One region of the Clostridium senegalense genome, then DNA from elsewhere that is predicted to be linked to it. Evidence: riboswitches for the same ligand, from Rfam matches in the RefSeq annotation. Region 1 holds a riboswitch; each other region holds the start of a gene.
What was found. Region 1 has a riboswitch for cobalamin ahead of KQI36_RS14815 (ABC transporter substrate-binding protein). Riboswitches for the same ligand answer to the same signal wherever they lie in the genome.

Region 1 (4,302 bases):
CATAGGAAGAATGGAGCACCGATGATTGCGGTAACAACACCTATAGGAAGTTCCTCAGTTGAACCTATCATTCTACCCAATATATCAGACCATATTAAAAATAGTGAACCTAAAAGAACTGTTAAAGGAATAAGCTTTTTATGTACAGAACCTGCAATTGTTCTGCAAATATGAGGAATAATAAGACCAACAAAGCCTATAATTCCACTTAAAGAAACCATAATTCCAGTAAGTAATGTACTTGTTACAATTATTATTTTTTTAAAAAGTTTAATATTAACACCTAAAGTTATAGCAGCATCTTCGCCTAGAAGCATTGCATCAAGAGTTTTATGAATAACTAAAGATATAATAGATGAAATTATAAGCACTAAAAATGCTAAAGGCACATCATCCCATTTAGATCCAGCAAGAGACCCGGTCATCCAAAACATAACTGAATATAATTTTCTTACATCTTCTGCTTTAAATATAATAAAATTTGTTATTGCAGAGAATACTGATGCCACAGCAACCCCTGTTAGAACTAAACTTGAAGATGAAAATTTACCTTTTTTACTTGAAAGTACAAATACTAATATTGAAGAAAATAATGCACCTATGAATGCACCTATATGGATAGACATAAAAGGTATAGCTAAACTACTTCCAAGTAATATACTTATAACTGCACCGGTAGATGCACCGGATGAAATACCAAGTATATATGGATCAGCAAGAACATTTTTTGTTAAAGCCTGCATTAATACTCCAGAAAGAGCAAGACCGGCACCAACAATTCCAGCAAGAAGAGTTCGCGGTAATCTTAACTGCCAAATTATATTTTCTACAGAATTGGACCATGTTTTATCAAAGACATCATTTCCAGATGTTTTATTAATTATAATTTTGAAAAGTTCAGAACTGCTCACATCTACTGAACCAACATTAATAGCAACTATTATAGAAAATACTAAAAATAATATTAATGCTGTGTAGATAATATATATGTTTATTTTAAATTTTTTCATTTTAAAACGCTCCAATTTATTTTTTGAATATTTCAGGATGGAAATTTTCCGCCATAGCTTTTATAGCACCAGGATTTCTAACACCAGCAACTACTTCTGAAAGCTCTAATACAAATATTTTATTGTTTTTTATAGCATCTACATCTTTTAATGCATCATGATTTTTTAAAAAGTTTATTTTTTCTTCAACATCATCAGCTGCATTATATTGCATTACTATTATTTGCTCAGGGTTTTGTTTAACAACTTCTTCCCAAGTTACTTTAGCCCAAGGTTTTTCTCCATCTTTAAATATATTTTCACCACCAGCAAGCTTTATTAAATCTGTAGGCAAACCGTTACATGCAGTAAAAGGACTATCTGTGCCAGAATCATATACAAATGCTTTAACAGGTTTTGTATCTTTTGGTATTTTAGAAGATATAGCTTCAATATCCTTTTTCATTTTAGATATAACATCTTCTGAATTTTTTTCTACATTAAATATTTTTCCAAGGTTAGTAAAGTCTTCATAGACAGTTTCCATTGTTGCATTAGGACTTTCACATTTTGGAACATAAATTTTCACATTGTTTTCTTTGCAAAATTTATTATTAAAATTATTTTCAGTAAAGGTAGACATCCATCCAGTTATGAAATCAGGTTCAACACCTAATAATGTTTCTTTAGATGGCATTAAATCAGACAATTTGTTAAGTTTGGAGTGTGCGTCTTTATATTCAGGTAGTACTTCGTTGTCTTGAAATGAATATCCTGCTATAGAATCCTCAAGCCCTAATGCAAGTAGCATTTCTGTTGTAAAGCCACTTAGTGTAACAGCTTTTTTTGGTGCAGTAGAAAAAGTTTCATCTTCTTTACCAGAAGGTAAATCATTGTTTACAGTAACTTCTTTATAATTTTTTTGCTCAGAAGCAGAATTTGAAGAAACTTCTTTTGAAGCTTTATTTGTATTACCACAGCCTGAAAGAATTGATGCAGTTAGTGATACTGCTAGAATTAATGAATAAATTTTTTGTTTTCTCATAAAAAATCCCCCTAAGTAATCTTTTTATTAATATATATAAATATTTTAATATTTATAAACGCAATAATTAGAATAATAAAAATATTTTAAATTTGTTTTATTATTTAATTTAATAATTATAATAAATCTATAACAAAAAACAGTATCCTAGAATAAGATACTGTAATAAATAACTTTAAAACATACAACTAATTATGTAATGTATTAAATTTAATTAAAATTAACCTATCCTAGTAAGCAACTTTAGAACTTATTGGCAGGTCTCCTGACTTAGATTCATCACAAATGTTCACCTTCCCACAAACTTAAATTTATAATTTGCAGTGGTATAATAAAAATTTGCTCTTCATTACAGTGGCTGGACCGTAAGAGATTTAAACTCTTTTCCCTTTTAATAAATTGAAATTAATCACATTTAAACCAAAAAGTTAAAAATATTCAATTTTAAAAATAATTTAGCAATTAGCTCCACACGATTATAACATAATAAATAGAAAAAGATAATATTCAGAAAATTTAAACTTAATCTTGAAAAATATGTTATAAAATGTAATTACATTTAGTGTAAAAGTTTACAAAAAGTTTATATAAATGTTAAAGGGGAAAACTTTAAAAAGAAGAATATATACTTATAGAAAATAGTAATAGTTACTATGAAATCTATTAGTAATAGTTTTACGGAAAAATGATACTTAAAGGGGGTATTTTATGTCTTTTTTATTTTTTGCAATAATAGTATCAGTGTTAACTTTACTTTTTGCAATGTTTATATCAAAAGAAATTTCAAAAAAAGAAGTGGGAAATAAAAAAATGCAGGAGATTGCAGGCCATATAAGTGAAGGTGCAATGGCATTTTTGAAGAAGGAATATAGATATTTGGGGATATTTATATTAGTAGTAGCTATTGCTATTGCAGTATTTCTTCATATAAAAACATCTATAAGTTTTATATTAGGTGCAATATTTTCAATTGCTGCTGGATATGCAGGTATGAAAGTAGGAGTAAAAGCTAATGTACGAACTGCACAAGCTGCTACTAAAGGAAAAGAAGATGCTTTATCCATAGCTTTTTCTGGGGGAACAGTTATGGGACTTTCTGTTGTAGGACTTGGAGTTTTAGGTATTGCAATGTTATCTTTAATTTTCAACTTAGAAATAGAATATATTACAGGTTTTGGATTAGGTGCATCATCAATAGCTCTTTTTGCACGTGTAGGTGGAGGAATATATACTAAAGCCGCAGATGTAGGTGCTGACCTTGTTGGAAAGGTAGAAGTTGGAATCCCGGAAGATGACCCAAGAAATCCTGCTGTTATAGCTGATAATGTAGGGGATAATGTAGGTGATATAGCAGGAATGGGAGCAGATCTTTTTGAATCCTATGTTGGTTCTTTAATATCTGCATTAACTCTTGGAGTCGCAGCAAGTGTATCACTAGGAAAAAATGCTGTTATGTTTCCAATATATGTGTCTGTTGCTGGTATAATAGCGTCAATAATTGCTATATTTATAGTTAGATATTCTAAAGGAAAAGATCCACAGAAAACATTGAATTTAGGACTATATGTATCTGTAGTACTTATGATAATATTTTCGTTGATTTTAAGCAAAACTATTTTAAATACTATAAAACCATTTATATCTGTTTTAGTGGGAATATTAGTTGGGGTTTTCATAGGTAAAATTACAGAGTATTACACATCAGATAATTATAAACCAGTAAAAATTATTGCACAGGAGTCTCAAACAGGAGCAGCTACAAATATAATTTCTGGTCTTGCTATTGGAATGAAATCTACAGTTGTACCTATTTTGATAATTGCATTAGGAGTATTACTATCATATTTCTTAATAGGTGGTTCAAAAGATGCAAGTTTAGGTTTATATGGAATTGCGTTAGCTGCAGTAGGAATGCTTGCAACATCAGGTATGGTCATTTCTGTAGATGCATATGGTCCAATTGCAGATAATGCTGGTGGAATTGCACAAATGGCTGATATGCCAAAGGAAGTTAGAGAGATTACTGATAAATTAGATTCAGTTGGAAATACTACTGCAGCAATTGGTAAAGGTTTTGCTATTGGTTCGGCAGCACTAACAGCATTAGCTTTATTTGCATCTTATGCTCAGGCTGTTAATTTAGAAAGTATAAATTTATTAAATCCATTGACACTTACAGGACTTTTAGTAGGATGTATGGTACCATTTTTATTTGCTGCATTAACCATGGAGGCAGTAGGAAAGTCTGCAACTAAAATGGTTGAAGAA
Region 2 (4,302 bases), on a different contig from region 1:
ATTTAATACTAATAATATGCCTAATCCTGATTTAGCTACTATTGGAAGTAATGTTTTAACTGTAGACCCTTTAAAGCAAGTTGTTACTATGTCAGGAAGCTCAGCAGCTACTTCAATAATAGCAGGAGCGTGTGCATTACTATTACAATGGGGGATTGTTAATGGAAATGATACTACTATGTATTCAACTAAGGTTAAAAGTTATTTAATATATGGAGCTTATAAAAATCCAATATATAAATTTCCTAATAGAGATATTGGTTATGGTGCATTAGATTTATTAGGTATATTTAATATAATTGGACGATTGTATAAAGGAAATTATAGAAGTATGAAAAATAACATTTTACAGTATAATATTGGTGATTTATTCATAAGAATGCCACAGGAATTTAGGGAGGATTAAATGGAAAAAAATAATACTACCCCAGAAAAAATTTTTAAAGATGTAAATTATAATCATTATATTGTGCAATATCAAGGCAAAGTAGAAGAAGAGTTATCCAAATATGAAGATGTCTATCTTACTATAATTAATAGCAAGTATGCAATAGTATCTATATTAAGTAATTTAGATTTTAATAATATTCAAGAAGAAAATTCAACTATTGTTTATATTAAACCAGCTGATATGTATACACTTCAAGCAGTAGCACCTGTAGATGCAGCTCAAGCTAGAGTGTTACAATTAACTCTTCCTTTAAGTTTGACTGGTAATGGGGTTAATTTAGCAATTATTGATACAGGTATCGATTATTTGAATGAAGAGTTTATGGATTCAAGTGGGAAAACAAGAATAGAGTGTATTTTTGATCAAACAATATTTGAAAGTCAGCCTAATAAGAAAGTACCTTTTGGTACTTTATATGAAAAAAAACAAATTCAAAGTGCTATAAATGCTAATAGAGAAGGAAAATCACCTTATGATATAGTACCAAGTAAGGATAAAATAGGTCATGGAACTAATATGACTGGAATAATTGGAGGAACTGGTAAAAATCCAAATTTAAAAGGTGTCGTTCCAGAGTGTAATTTTGTTATTGTAAAATTAATAGAAGATATTTCATATAAAAAGCAATTTAATGTTGATATACCTGTTTTTAATATAACATCTATTTTTGTAGCATTAGAGTTTTTATATAATTATGCTTTAGAAAGTAACAAACCTATGGTTATATATTTTCCATTAGGTACTAACTTAGGAAATCATAAAAAACCAGGAATATTAGAACAATTTATAGAATTAATATGTTTAAATAGTAGTATCGCAATGGTTTCAGGCACAGGAAATGAAAGAGGAAATGGAACTCACACATCTGGTATTGTACAATATGGAAAAACTGAAGTTGTGGAACTAGAAGTGGACTCAAAACAAAATCAATTATGGGTAGAATTCTGGATTGATTTGGCTAATATAATGTCTTTAGAAATTATATCTCCATCTGGAGAAAATACTGGAATTATTAACCCATTAATTAATACAACTATTTCTTATAAATTTATATTTGAAAAAACTTCCGTAAAAATTAATTATTATTTGCCTGAAGAGAATACTGGAGATGAATTAATAAGAATTAGATTTTATGACCTTCAACCAGGTATATGGAAATTTAATCTTACAGGGGATGTTATATTAAGTGGAAAATATAATGCATGGATACCTCAAAAAGGAATAACTATTGGAGAAACTAAATTTAGTTTAGCTGACCCTTATGGTACAATAACCAATCCAAGTAATGCTTTAGGTATGATTACTACTGCAGCATATGATCAAAATAATAATAACGCTTTAAAATATTCAGGAATGGGCTTTGTAGATTCCTATGTAAGCATAATAGATGTAGCGGCAGGGGGAGTTAATGCATTAACAGTAGGTTTAAATAATAAAGTAGATATTGTAAATGGAACAAGTGTATCAGCGGCTATAACTGCAGGAGCTTGTGCTATGCTTTTTCAATGGGGTATTGTTGAAGGAAATGATACTTATATGCATAATCAAACTTTAAAAACATATCTTGCTAGAGGAACGGTTAAACGAAAAGGAGATAGTTATCCTAACCCACAATGGGGGTATGGTATATTAAATATACCTCTTATATTTGAAAATATGATATAAAAGTTATTAGGATGAAAATTATAAAAAATACGAAAGTTAGAGGATAATCTATAGTTTTTTAATTTCTCAATATTATGGTTATATAATTATACTGTAAAAATATAAAGTAATAAATGAAATTTATTATTTATTAAATATAAAAACTGTAAAATAATTAAAATTTTTTAATGAAAACATGGTATATTTAAGAAAAAAATGAAAAATAGCTTGAAAAATGTAAAATTTAAGAATATAATGAAAGTGCTTGAAATAAAAAATTTAATAGTGTGTATGTTGGGTACCTTTATAGGTATAATAGGGAAAGTGGTGAAAATCCACTACAGCCCCCGCTACTGTATACGGATACGAAATCAAATCCACTGGTAATACTGGGAAGGATGATTAAGGTTAAGCCGTGAGTCAGGAGACCTGCCTAATATATTATGTCATAGATTTCGGAGGGAAATTGGGTGTGTAAAAAATAATAAATATTATTTTAATGTTTATTTTTATTGGATATATAACCTCTGTTTTTCAGAGGTTTTTTTATTTAAAATTATATAAATAAGTTTTTAGGGGGAAAAAATGTTAAGATTAAACAAAAAAATTACAAAGACAATATTAAGTATTACATTATGTACAGTAATAAGCGTAGGATTTGCTGGTTGCTCTAGTTTGAATTCAGCATCTACAACATCTAATGTAGTTGTAGATAATCAAAAAAGTGAAAGTAAAGTTAAAACAAAATTAGAAGATGAAAAAGTATATGTATCTTTAAAAGATACTACTAATTATTTAAAAGGAGAGTTTTTATTAGAAAAAAATACAGTAACAGTTAAAAATAAAGAAGATGTTATAACTATAAATTTAGAAAATGATGAAGCAAAAATAAATTCTACAGTTATAAATCTAAAGGATAAAATAAAAAAAGAAAATGATGATGTATACGTTATAATGGACTTTCTTAATGAAGCTGTAGATGCTAGATTTACATATAATAAAGAAAACAAAGAATTAAACATAAAAACAGAAATGCCATTAGAGTATACAAAGGCTTTTAGTGTTAAGTATTTGAAAGGTGGCATTAAAAAAATAACTGATGGAGAAAATAGAACTTTGATTTTAGTTCCACAAGGAAAAGAAGTTCCAAAAGAATATAAAAATGAAATAGTAATTAATACTCCAATAGATAATGTTTTACTAGGTTCTACAACTCAAGCATGCTTATTAAGATCAATAGGTGCTCTTAATAGTGTTAAAGCTGTAACTACAGAAGCTAAAAATTGGAGCATAGATGAGATAAAAAATGGAATGGAAAAGGGTGATATAGAGTTTGTTGGAAGAGGAGATTCACCAGATTATGAGAAAATATCTATGATAAAACCGGATCTGGCAGTTGTGTATACTGGGCCATCAGGACAACAAAAGCTTATTGAAAAGCTAAAGGAACTGAATATAAATTATGTAGTTGATAATGAATATTTAGAAGAAAATCCTTACGGAAGAATGGAATGGGCTAAATTAATGAGTGCATTTTATGATAAAGAGGAAGAATCAGAAAAGCAATTTAATGAAGCTATAGAAAAAGTTAAGGCCGCAAGCAAAAATATAGAGGGAAAAGATAAGCCTAAAATTGTATGGGCAACAATAAGTAAAGGAAAAGTATATATACCTAAAGGTGATTCATATGTTGCAAAGATGATAGAAATGGCTGGCGGAGAATATATGTTTAAAGATGATGGAATAGGAAGCGGGAACATAAGCATAGAAGAGTTATATGCAAAGGCTAATGATGCAGATATATTTATGTATTCTTCTACTACAAACTATACACCGACATTGAAAAATGTTATTGAACAAGCTCCTATCCTTGAGAAACTTGATGTAGTTAAAAATAAAAAAGTTTGGTGTTTTGCTCCAGATTACTATCAATCAATAGACAAAACAGATGAACTTATTATAGATTTAATGGAAATATTCCATCCAGGTTCTATAGGTGAAGATATAAAACACTATGTTAATTATAAAGAATAAAGAATTTAAAACTAATATTGGAGAGAAATATGGAATTTATAAAGAAATCTAGAGTTAAATATACAATTATTTTTTCTGTATTAATAGTAGCACTATTTTTAACATTAACTTTTTGTATTTGTTTTGGATCTGTAAAAATAGGAGCTTTAAATGTAGGTAATATTTTATTTAAT
Region 3 (4,302 bases), on a different contig from region 1:
ATAAGCACCACATGGAAGTCCACCACCCATTATTTTTGCATAGCAAACTATATCAGGAGTTACATCAAATAATGTTTGCGCACCTTTATATGCAACTCTGAATCCACACATAACTTCATCAAAAATTAAAAGTGCTCCATATTCTTTACAAAGACTTTCAAGTTTTTTCATAAACTCATTAGATGCTTTTATAACACCCATATTTCCAGCAACAGGTTCTATAATAACCCCAGCTATATCGTGTCCATACTTTTTGAAAATTTCTGTTATACTTTCAATACTGTTGTAATTAGCTATTAATGTATTTTTTATACTTTCTTGAGGAACTCCTGCACTTCCAGGTATACCTTCAGTCATAACGCCAGAACCTGCACTTACAAGGAATCCATCAAAATGACCATGATAACATCCAGCAAATTTTATGATTTTATTTTTTCCAGTATAGCCACGTGCTAATTTAACAGCGCTCATAGTGGCTTCTGTTCCGGAATTAACCATTCTTATTAAATCTATATTGTCTAGTGTTTCACATAGATGTTTTGCAAGCTTTAATTCTAAGTTAGTTGGTGCACCAAAAGCTATAGATTCACTACAACATGTTTTTATAGAATTAACTATATCTTCATCGTTATGACCAAGAATCATAGGTCCCCAAGCACCAATAAAATCAATATATGTATTTCCATCTTCATCAGTTATTGTTGCGCCATTACCACTTTTAATTACTGGAGGGGTAATTCCCATATCTTTTAATGCTCTAACAGGACTATTTACACCGCCAGGTATGTACTTTTCTGATTCTTTAAAAATTTGATTACTTTTTTCTAAATTCATAAATAAAACCTCCTTAAGTTATATGCAATGTTTATTAAATATCGCAAAAAATCTTTTCAATAATTGATAATGCTTCTTTGCCTTTACCATTTAAAGTTTCTTCTTTTAAAACTTCAATAGCCCTATTAACGTATGCATTGCTAGTACTTTTGATAAGTGTTTCCACTAACTTATCATTATCCTTTGTAAATTTTTTTTGAGTGTATGTTTTAAATCTGGTGCTATATATTATGTTGCTTTTTTTTATCATTTTCATAATATGAGGAGATAGGGATCTAAGCTTAACCCATTCTAAATACTCATACATGTATTTTTTTACTATGTAATAATGTTCTTCCATTAAAGTTTTTCTTAATTTTTTATTTTCAGCATCTATAGTATGAATTTTATCTATGTCATAAACAGTTATATTAAGTAAATTATCTATAGAACTACAAACATCTCTAGGTACAGCTAAATCAAAAATTAAAAGATTTTCTATGTCCTCAACATCATTTTTTTCAATTATAAAATTCTTTGACGAAGTACAACTTATAAGTACGTCAATTTTATGTAAGTATTTATTTTTATCGTTTACATGAATTATCTCAACTTTATCATTAGAATTTTTAATTAAGTCATCATTTTTAACTTTTTCTATATCCCTACAAGCTATATATAACTTATCAAAATTATTATCATTGACAAGTAAGTTTTTAAAACATAATTTACCTACATCGCCAAAACCTATAATCATAAAAATACGTTTTTGCTTATTTATAGCTTCTTTTATTGCAATGGAAGAAGAAGAAACAGGAATTTTGTAAAGCATAGTTTCTGTTTTGAATTCTTTTCCACATCCAATGGCATTAATAAATAATCTTTCAAGTGGACCTTTTATAACATTAAGCTCTAAAGACTTAAAGTATCCATCTTTAACTTGACCTAATATTTGATCTTCCCCTAATATCTTAGAATGAAATCCACAACATAATTCCATGATATGCCTTACAGCATTTTCTCCTGTAGAAATAAAAGTATATTTCATATCATTAATATCCCAATTTAAAGTTAAAAAAATTTTTTTAACTAATAAATCATTATTATTTTCTTGAGAAGAAAAATATACTTCTGTTCTATTACAAGTAGAGATTATAATAACTTCATCAAGAAAACTTTTAAGTTTTAATAAGTTACTCTCTAAATCTGAAGAATTAATACTAAATCTACTACGAACATCTAAAGTTACATCTTTATTTAACCCTATTAACCTAACCATGTATAAACCATCTCCTAATTACAAGAACAAAATATTTAAGTTTTAAAATAACAATACTTTAGTATTATATACTTATAAATAAAGTAAATGTGTAAATATATTAATTATTATTTAATATTACTATATTAAATTTTATTATATTGTACTAAAGTTTTATATTTACCTAAATATAGGCAATAAAAAAACTCACAAAAGTGAGTTTATAATCAAAAAAATACATAAATATCTTATATAAACAACACTTTCCTTCCGCCCGAAGGTTTGTGATTAGATTTACGGCAGGTCTCCTGACTTACGGGTCAATCTCCTTTTACCTTCCCAAAGCACAAAGCTTCAGTGGTTAAAATTCGTCTCCGTTACAGTAGCGGGGGCTGTAGTGGGCTTACACCACTTTCCCTATTAAACTATTAAAAGTACCATAAAAAGTATTAAATTTAAAATTGTACAAGCAAATTATAACACAATAAAAACAATTTTGAAAGATTATAATTAAAAAAAATACAAAATTACGACAAATCAAGAAAAAAACATGTATAATTAAAAAATAAAGACTATTAAGATGAATTGTAAAATTAGCTAATTTTACAATTGAATAATATATCATTATAATAATATAGGATTAATTTGATAGTAAAAGAATATAAAATGTTAATATATGTATTAATTAGGAGGATATATATGGATTTTTTTAAGGAAAAGCTAAAGAAGCAATCAAAAACGTCTATTGCTTTAACAATATTATTAATTATTGCAATTATATTTATAGGACAAATCTACTATAATGAGAAGGAATTTATAAAGAACTTTAACGATTTCAAAAAATATTTTACAGAAAGAAATGAAGAAAGTGCACATGGTATTTATATTGATATAAAAAAACAATCTCATAAGGAGAAAGTTGATGTATACATATTAGACCAATTAGATGCATTCAAATATAATTTAGAAAACGATTCTATTGAAAATAGTCATATTGATGATGCTAGTAAAGAGTTAAGCTATTTTGAATTTTATTCTGAAAAGTCAGAAAAAGTCAAAGAAGAGTATACTAAAATGCAATCTTATGTGGAGGATTATAATCATTATAAAAATGGATTAGAAGCTTATGATAAGAAAGACTTTGTAAAAGCAAAAGAGGAGTTTGAAAAAGTAACTTCAAATTATAAACAGTATAATGAAGCTCAAACTATGGCTGAAAAAATGAGTGCTAAATCTAAAGAATGGTCATTAAAGAAATGTAATGAATTATTATCTTTAGGTGATATAGAAAATGCTTTAGTTGAACTAGAAAAAGGTTTTTTACTAAATAAAGATGATTCTGATTTATTAAAGGAAAAAGAAAATATTGAAAAAAATAAAATTGAGTATTTAAAAAATAGAAAAGAGATTAGTGGATCTTTAGAAAAAATAAATAAATTAAATTGGATTAAAGATGAAAAAAATATAGTCATAGAAGAAATTAAGTATAAGGAAAAAGATTTTTATAAAGTTACAGAAAAAGATGAAAAAAATCCTAATATATGGGAATATGAATTATATATAGAAAAATTACCAATTGATAATGAGAACACAGAAGAAGAGAAAGACAAAGTGATGAAGGAAACTATTGCTTTGCTTATAAAAGATAAAGAAGAAAAAAGTTTAGATGATTTTATAAAAGAAAATGAAACGAAACAGTAATTTTTTTAAAGGGCGAAAGCCCTTTAAATTTTTTTGTTTTATGTTTAAAATTAAAAATATTTAAAATATTAGCGTTAAAATGAAAAGTTTGATAATATATAAATAAGTTATAATATATAAAAGAATGATATTAGTTAATATCATAGGTTTTGGGTGATATATAGAAAATGCATTCATTTATAAGAAAAGCTATTTATATATAGTTCTTAAAATTATATATAGTATTAATATATCATCTTAAAAAAATAAATAAGGGGGACATTCTTATGGATAAATTTATAAAAAGAGGTAATTTAGTTTATATAAGAAAGCCTGACTTTGAAGAAATTGATTATATAAAAAAACTTTGGAGTGATGAAGATACAATGAGAGATGTAGGAGGCGCAATTCATTATAGTGAATATAAATGGGAAAATTGGTACAAAAGAATGGTTGACCCTGGAAATGGCAAGAATTTTTATTGTTTAATATATAATATGGAAAACACACCAGTTGGGGAAGTGAGTTTTCACGGATATGACAGAAACACT

Region 2: linked by a shared signal. The riboswitch ahead of KQI36_RS16240 (ABC transporter substrate-binding protein) and the one ahead of KQI36_RS14815 (ABC transporter substrate-binding protein) in region 1 are both predicted to bind cobalamin.
Region 3: linked by a shared signal. The riboswitch ahead of hemA (glutamyl-tRNA reductase) and the one ahead of KQI36_RS14815 (ABC transporter substrate-binding protein) in region 1 are both predicted to bind cobalamin.

The regions. Positions count from the first base shown of each region.
Region 1 is NZ_JAHLNC010000009.1:152,307-156,608, forward strand. It holds gene KQI36_RS14810 (FecCD family ABC transporter permease) at 1-1,010, opposite strand, end outside; gene KQI36_RS14815 (ABC transporter substrate-binding protein) at 1,027-2,034, opposite strand; cobalamin riboswitch at 2,273-2,474, opposite strand; gene KQI36_RS14820 (sodium-translocating pyrophosphatase) at 2,743-4,302, shown strand, end outside.
Region 2 is NZ_JAHLNC010000013.1:24,559-28,860, forward strand. It holds gene KQI36_RS16230 (S8 family peptidase) at 1-406, shown strand, start outside; gene KQI36_RS16235 (S8 family peptidase) at 407-2,116, shown strand; cobalamin riboswitch at 2,375-2,546, shown strand; gene KQI36_RS16240 (ABC transporter substrate-binding protein) at 2,681-4,129, shown strand; gene KQI36_RS16245 (FecCD family ABC transporter permease) at 4,159-4,302, shown strand, end outside.
Region 3 is NZ_JAHLNC010000008.1:158,282-162,583, reverse strand. It holds gene hemL (glutamate-1-semialdehyde 2,1-aminomutase) at 1-834, opposite strand, end outside; gene hemA (glutamyl-tRNA reductase) at 869-2,092, opposite strand; cobalamin riboswitch at 2,353-2,528, opposite strand; gene KQI36_RS13815 (hypothetical protein) at 2,771-3,772, shown strand; gene KQI36_RS13810 (GNAT family N-acetyltransferase) at 4,039-4,302, shown strand, end outside.